One region of the Streptomyces sp. V3I7 genome, then DNA from elsewhere that is predicted to be linked to it. Evidence: riboswitches for the same ligand, from Rfam matches in the RefSeq annotation. Region 1 holds a riboswitch; each other region holds the start of a gene.

What was found. A riboswitch is a leader RNA that binds a small molecule or an ion and turns the genes downstream of it on or off. The one in region 1 is predicted to bind thiamine pyrophosphate.
Region 2: another riboswitch for thiamine pyrophosphate. It lies ahead of thiC (phosphomethylpyrimidine synthase ThiC); the one in region 1 lies ahead of thiO (glycine oxidase ThiO).
Region 3: another riboswitch for thiamine pyrophosphate. It lies ahead of QFZ74_RS22920 (thiamine ABC transporter substrate binding subunit); the one in region 1 lies ahead of thiO (glycine oxidase ThiO).

The regions. Positions count from the first base shown of each region.
Region 1 covers NZ_JAUSZK010000001.1:1,727,892-1,730,084, forward strand. Annotated here, with positions in the region: gene QFZ74_RS08165 (NAD(P)/FAD-dependent oxidoreductase) at 1-670, opposite strand, end outside; TPP riboswitch at 838-951, shown strand; gene thiO (glycine oxidase ThiO) at 949-2,136, shown strand; gene thiS (sulfur carrier protein ThiS) at 2,133-2,193, shown strand, end outside.
Region 2 covers NZ_JAUSZK010000001.1:3,327,628-3,329,820, forward strand. Annotated here, with positions in the region: gene thiC (phosphomethylpyrimidine synthase ThiC) at 1-955, opposite strand, end outside; TPP riboswitch at 948-1,125, opposite strand; gene QFZ74_RS15460 (YibE/F family protein) at 1,197-2,193, shown strand, end outside.
Region 3 covers NZ_JAUSZK010000001.1:4,875,506-4,877,698, reverse strand. Annotated here, with positions in the region: gene QFZ74_RS22925 (iron ABC transporter permease) at 1-111, opposite strand, end outside; gene QFZ74_RS22920 (thiamine ABC transporter substrate binding subunit) at 150-1,241, opposite strand; TPP riboswitch at 1,324-1,431, opposite strand; gene rlmN (23S rRNA (adenine(2503)-C(2))-methyltransferase RlmN) at 1,518-2,193, opposite strand, start outside.

The DNA.
Region 1 (2,193 bases):
CCGTGGCGGGGCGCGCGCCGATGCCGACGACGACGGCGCCCGCGGGCAGCCGCGCGCCGTCGTCGAGGACGACCGCGCCCTCCTCGACGCGCTCCACGCGCGCGTGGGTGCGCAGGGTGGCGCCACTGTCGGCGTACCAGGCGGTCATCGGCGCGGTCACCTCGGCGGGCAGCGCCTCGGCGAGCGGGCGGTCGGCGGCCTCGACGACGGTGACCGCGCAGCCCGCCTCGCGGGCCGCCGTCGCGAACTCGGCGCCGATCCAGCCGGCGCCGACGACCACGATGTCGTGCTGCCGGGCGAGCACGGGCCGCAGCCGCTCGGCGTCGTCGAGGGTGCGCAGCAGATGGACACCGGGGACGCCCTCCGAGCCGGGCAGGCTGATGGGTGCGGCGCCGGTCGCGAGGACGAGGACGTCGTACGGGACGGGTCCCGCCTCGGTGTCCAGTTCGTGGTCGGCTGGGCGCACGCCCAACGCCTCGCGGCCCAGCAGGAGTTCGATGCCGAGTCCCTCGAAGTCCACGTCGAGGGCCGAGCCCTCCGCCTTGCCGAGCAGGACGGCCTTGGACAGCGGCGGCCGGTCGTACGGCTGGTGCGGCTCCGCCCCGATGAGCGTCACGATGCCGGTGAAGCCCCGTTCGCGCAGGGCGACCGCGGTCTGCACCCCCGCCATCCCCGCCCCGACGACGACCACGCGCCGTCCCTGTGCCGTGTCCGCGTCCCGCGTCTCGTCGCTCACTCGATCACCATAGACAATCCGGATTCCCTCGGTCAGGGGGCGAGCGAGGGCCGGGGGACGTGCTGGCAGGCCTGCGCGGCCGCGGGCTAGGGTGGCGGGGACAACGCACTCGCGGGAGCCCGGACGCACCGGGCTGAGAGGGAGGCTGACGCGGCCTCCGACCGTACGAACCTGATCCGGGTCATGCCGGCGAAGGGAGGGGCTGGACGCCCATGTCGTCACGTACGTCCGACGTGCTCGTCGTCGGAGGCGGGATCATCGGTCTGGTCACGGCCTGGCGTGCCGCGCAGCGCGGCGTGGCCACGGCCGTGGTGGACCCCGGCCCCGGCGGAGGGGCCGCCCAGGTCGCCGCCGGGATGCTGGCCGCGGTCACGGAACTGCACTACGGCGAGCAGACCCTGCTGGCCCTGAACCTGGAATCGGCCCGCCGCTACCCCGACTTCGCCGCCGAGCTCACCGAGCTGACCGGCCTCGGCCTCGGCTACCGCCGGTGCGGCACGCTCGCGGTCGCGCTGGACTCCGACGACCGGGCCCACCTGCGTGAACTGCACGCGCTGCAACAGCGCTCGGGCCTGGAGTCGGTGTGGCTGACCGGCCGGGAGTGCCGGCGCCTGGAGCCGATGCTCGCGCCGGGCGTGCGCGGCGGGCTGCGCGTCGACGGCGACCACCAGATCGACCCGCGCCGGCTGGCCGCGGCCCTGGTCGCCGCCTGCGAGCGCACCGGAGTGGTCTTCCACCGCACGCGCGCCGAGCGCCTCGACGTCATCGGGGACCGGGTCACCGGCGTCACCACGGCGGACGGCACCGCGCTGGCCGCCGGGCAGGTCGTGCTCGCGGCCGGCAGCCTGAGCGGCGAGCTGGCGGGCGTACCGGACGACGTAAGGCCGCCGGTGCGCCCCGTGAAGGGGCAGGTGCTGCGGCTGACCGTGCCGAAGCGGTACGCGCCGTTCCTCAGCCGCACCGTGCGGGCCGTGGTCCGCGGCGGCCAGGTCTATCTGGTGCCGCGCGAGAACGGCGAGCTGGTCGTCGGCGCGACGAGCGAGGAGCTGGGCTGGGACACGACGGTGACCGCGGGCGGCGTGTACGAGCTGCTGCGCGACGCCCACGAGCTCGTGCCCGGCATCACCGAGCTGCCGCTGACCGAGACGCGCGCGGGGCTGCGTCCCGGCTCCCCCGACAACGCGCCGCTGCTCGGCCCGACCGCCCTCGACGGACTGCTGCTGGCCACCGGCCACTTCCGCAACGGCGTCCTGCTCACGCCCGTCACCGGCGACGTCATGGCCCACGTCCTCGCCACCGGCGACCTCCCCCCGGAGGCGCGCCCCTTCACGCCGCGGCGCTTCGACGCCGCCCTCACCCCTGTCTCGCCTGTCTCGTCTGTCTCGGAGCAGCCCGCATGAGCACGCCCGTCACCATCTCCGTCAACGGGCAGCGCCGCGAGGTCGCGCCCGGCACCG
Region 2 (2,193 bases), 1.6 Mb from region 1:
AGCCGCCCCGCGAGACGATGCCCGTCTTGCGGTTCGCGGTGAGCGGCACGTACGGCAGGCGCACGCCCGCGTGGACCGTCATGTAGTCCACGCCCTGCTCGGCCTGCTCGATGACCGTGTCCTTGTAGATCTCCCAGGTCAGTTCCTCGGCCTTGCCGTCGACCTTCTCCAGGGCCTGATAGAGCGGCACCGTACCGATGGGAACGGGGGAGTTGCGCAGCACCCACTCGCGGGTGGTGTGGATGTTGCGGCCGGTGGACAAGTCCATGACCGTGTCGGCGCCCCAGCGGGTCGCCCAGGTCATCTTCTCGACCTCCTCCTCGATGGAGGACGTCACCGCCGAGTTGCCGATGTTGGCGTTGACCTTCACCAGGAATCGCTTACCGATGATCATCGGCTCGATCTCCGGGTGGTTGACGTTGGCGGGCAGCACCGCCCGTCCCGCCGCGATCTCCTCGCGGACGACCTCCGGAGAGACGTTCTCGCGAAGCGCCACGAACTCCATCTCGGGCGTGATCTCGCCGCGCTTCGCGTACGCGAGCTGGGTGACCGCGGCCCCGTCACGACCGCGGCGTGGCTGCCGTGGCCGCCCGGGGAAAACCGCGTCCAGGTTGCGCAGTCCGCCGCGTGGCGAGGTGTGCTTGATGCCGTCGTCCTCGGGCCGGACGGGGCGTCCCGCGTACTCCTCGGTGTCGCCTCGGGCTGTGATCCAGTTCTCCCGCAGCGGCGCCAGGCCGCGCCGGACATCGGTCTCGACGTGCGGATCGGTGTACGGGCCGGAGGTGTCGTACAGCGTGACCGACTGCCCGTTGGTGAGATGCACCTGACGGACCGGCACGCGCAGGTCGGGGCGGGAGCCCGCGACATACCCCTTGTGCCAGCCGATGGACTTCCCGGCCTCCGGGGACTGTTCGTCCTGGACGGAGGCAGGCGTGCGTGCGTCCTTGATGGTCATGAGACCTACTCCCTACGCCGGCATTACCCGGTAACAGGTTCGGCGGTCGACGCAGCGGATTCCGTCAGCCGGTGTTCCCTGTGAAACATCACTCGTTCCACGTGAAACATCGCGAATACGGAGGTCAGCGCCCTCTCAGCCCGGTGCTCCGAGCTCCCGCGTGTGCAAAGGTGCCTCCACGCTAGCGTCAATTCGGGCGCGGTGAACAGTGGGCCCCTACCGTTCTTGCGATGATCGGTCGGTGACCACGACGCAGCAGCCTCCGTACCCGCCGCCTGAGCCACCGCGCCGACACGGTCCCGGACCGGGCGACGGACACCAGCACGCGGGCGCGGGACCAGGGGGCGCCCAGGGGCACGGGCAGAGGCACGGGCCCTCAAGCGGCCATGGGCACGACCACGGTCCTGCCGGTGGCCACGGGCACGGACACGGCCCTGCGCCGGGCCGCGGTCACGGCCACTCACACAGTCACAGTCACGGCCCCGCCGCGCCCGTGTCCAAGCATCTGCGCAAGGTCATCGCGGCCATCCTGATCCCGTTCACCGCAGCCGTCGTCGTGGGGCTCGTGGTGCTCTGGCCAGGCGGTGCCCCACCGCACGAGCGCACCGGCGTCGGCTTCGACCGGCAGACGCAGCAGGCCTCGGTCACCAAGGTCGTCGAGGTGAGCTGCAAGTCGGTGAACGCCTCGGGGTCGGCCGCCCCGTCGGGCGATGTCTCCGCTCCCGACGGCAACTCACCCCAGCAGCAGGCGGACGGCATCTGCAAGAAGGCCACCGTCCGCGTCGATACCGGCAAGGACACGGGCCGTACGTTCACGGAGATCGTGCGCCCGGACCAGACGCGCCAGCTGCACGAGGGCCAGAAGGTCGTGGTCGCGTACGAGCCCGCGGCGCCCAAGGAACTCCAGTACGCGGTCACCGATGTGAACCGGCAGTTCCCGATGGCTCTGCTCGCCGGCATCTTCGCGCTCGCCGTCGTGGTGGTGGGCCGGATGCGCGGCGTCATGGCGCTGGTCGCACTCGCCGTCAGCTTCCTGCTGCTGACCCTCTTCATCCTGCCCGCGATCCTGCAGGGCTCGAACCCCCTGCTCGTGGCGGTGGTCGGGTCGAGCGCCATCATGCTGATCGCCCTCTACATGTGCCACGGCCTGTCGGCACGCACGTCGGTGGCGGTCCTGGGCACGCTCGTCTCGCTGTCGCTGATCGGCGTCCTCGGCTCGGGATTCATCGGCTGGGCCG
Region 3 (2,193 bases), 3.1 Mb from region 1:
GTCCGCGATCCGCCCGAACTGCCAGACACCGTCGGCCTTGAGCCCGCGCGCGACGATCGCGGTGACGGGCCAGGCGAAGAAGACGGCGAAGAACGCGACCGGCCCGGCCATGAGTCCGAGCCGTGCCGCGTTCCCCCGCCTCGTGGCCGCTACTTGAGTACGAGCGACGTCCACGACTTGACCCACTGGTCGCGGTTGGCGGCGATCCGGTCGGGCGCCATGGTCTGCGGAGTCTTGGCCTGCGGGCCGTACTTCTGGAACTCCGCGGGGACCTGGGCCCCCTTGACCACGGGGTAGACGAACATGTTGAGCGGCATGTCGTTCTGGAACTCGCGGCTCAGCAGGAAGTCCAGCAGCGCCTTGCCGCCCTTGGTGTTGCGGGCGTTGCTCAGCAGTCCGGCGTACTCGGTCTGCCGGAAGCAGGTGCCGCTCGCCACGCCGGTGGGGGCGGTCTTGGGCTTGGGGTCGGCGTAGATGACCTCGGCGGGCGGGGAGGAGGCGTAGGAGACGACGAGCGGCCGGTCGCCGTGCGCCTTCCTGCCGCCGGCGGAGCCGGAGAACTCCTGGTCGTAGGCCTGCTCCCAGCTGTCGACGACCTTGACGCCGTTGGCCTTGAGCTTCTTCCAGTAGCCCTCCCAGCCCTGGTCGCCGTAGCTCGCGGCGCTGCCGAGCAGGAAGCCGAGGCCCGGCGAGGAGGTGGCGGCGTTCTCGGTGACGAGGAGGTTCTTGTACGCGGGCTTGGCCAGGTCGGCGAAGGACTTCGGCGGGGTCAGCTTGTGCTTGCTGAAGTACGCCTTGTCGTAGTTGACGCAGATGTCGCCGGTGTCGATGGGCGTGACCCGGTGCTTGTCCTCGTCGGCCCGGTACTGAGGCTGGATCAGCTGGGAGCCCTTGGCCTGGTACGGCTGGAACAGCCCGTTGTCGAGGGCGCGGGACAGCAGGGTGTTGTCGACGCCGAAGAGGACGTCGCCCTGCGGGTGGTCCTTGGTCAGGATCGCCTTGTTGACGGCCTGCCCGGCGTCGCCGTCCTTGAGGACGGTGACCTTGTAGCCGGACTGCTTCTCGAAGTCCTTGAGGACGTCCTTGGAGACGGCCCACGAGTCGTGGCTGACGAGGGTGACCGTCTTGGAGCCCGCGGCGCCCTGGTCGGTCTTGTCGTCCTTGCCCGCCGTCGGTCCGCACGCGGACAGCGTGACGAGGCCGAGGCCGACCGCGGCGGCCACGAGGGTTTTGGTGTGCACTGGTTGTCCTCCTGGGGTTGGCCAGGAAGAGACGCGGCGCCCTGTCCCGGCCCCGCGTGGGGGCCGGGACAGGGCGCGACAGCTTGAGTGATGACCGAACTTCCTACCCAGAATGACCTGGGCGAGGTTCAGAGGGTCTGCGGCCTGTGTGCCGCACTCTCAGCGCTGTGGCGCTCCCCTGTCGGAATATGACGATGTATGAAGTTGTACGGCATTGCGCCGCCCTCAGCCTACCGCCAGCCGCTCGCGGGGCCACCACCGCGGGCGCCCCCGGAACTACCGCTCGGTCGCCGCGAGCTGTCCGCAGGCCCCGTCGATCTCCTGACCGCGGGTGTCGCGGACGGTGACGGGCACGCCGTGGGCCGCGATGGCCTCGACGAACGCCTTCTCGTCTTCGGGCCGCGAGGCGGTCCACTTGGAGCCGGGCGTCGGGTTGAGCGGGATGAGGTTGACGTGCACGGGCCTGCCCTTGAGCAGCCGGCCGAGCCGGTCGCCGCGCCACGCCTGGTCGTTGATGTCCCGGATGAGCGCGTACTCGATGGACAGCCGGCGCCCGGACTTCTCGGCGTACTCGAACCCGGCGTCGAGCACCTCGCGCACCTTCCACCGTGTGTTCACGGGGACGAGAGTGTCGCGCAGCTCGTCGTCGGGGGCGTGCAGCGAGATGGCGAGGCGGCACTTGAAGTCCTCGTCGGCGAAGCGGTGGATCGCCGGGACGAGGCCGACGGTCGACACGGTGATGCCGCGCTGCGACAGACCGAGGCCGTCCGGCGCCGGGTCGGTGAGTGCGCGGATGGCACCCACGACGCGCTTGTAGTTGGCGAGCGGCTCGCCCATGCCCATGAAGACGATGTTGGACAGCCGCGCGGGCCCGCCGGGAACGTCGCCGTCCCTGAGGGCGCGCATGCCGTCCACGATCTGGTGAACGATCTCGGCGGTGGACAGATTCCGG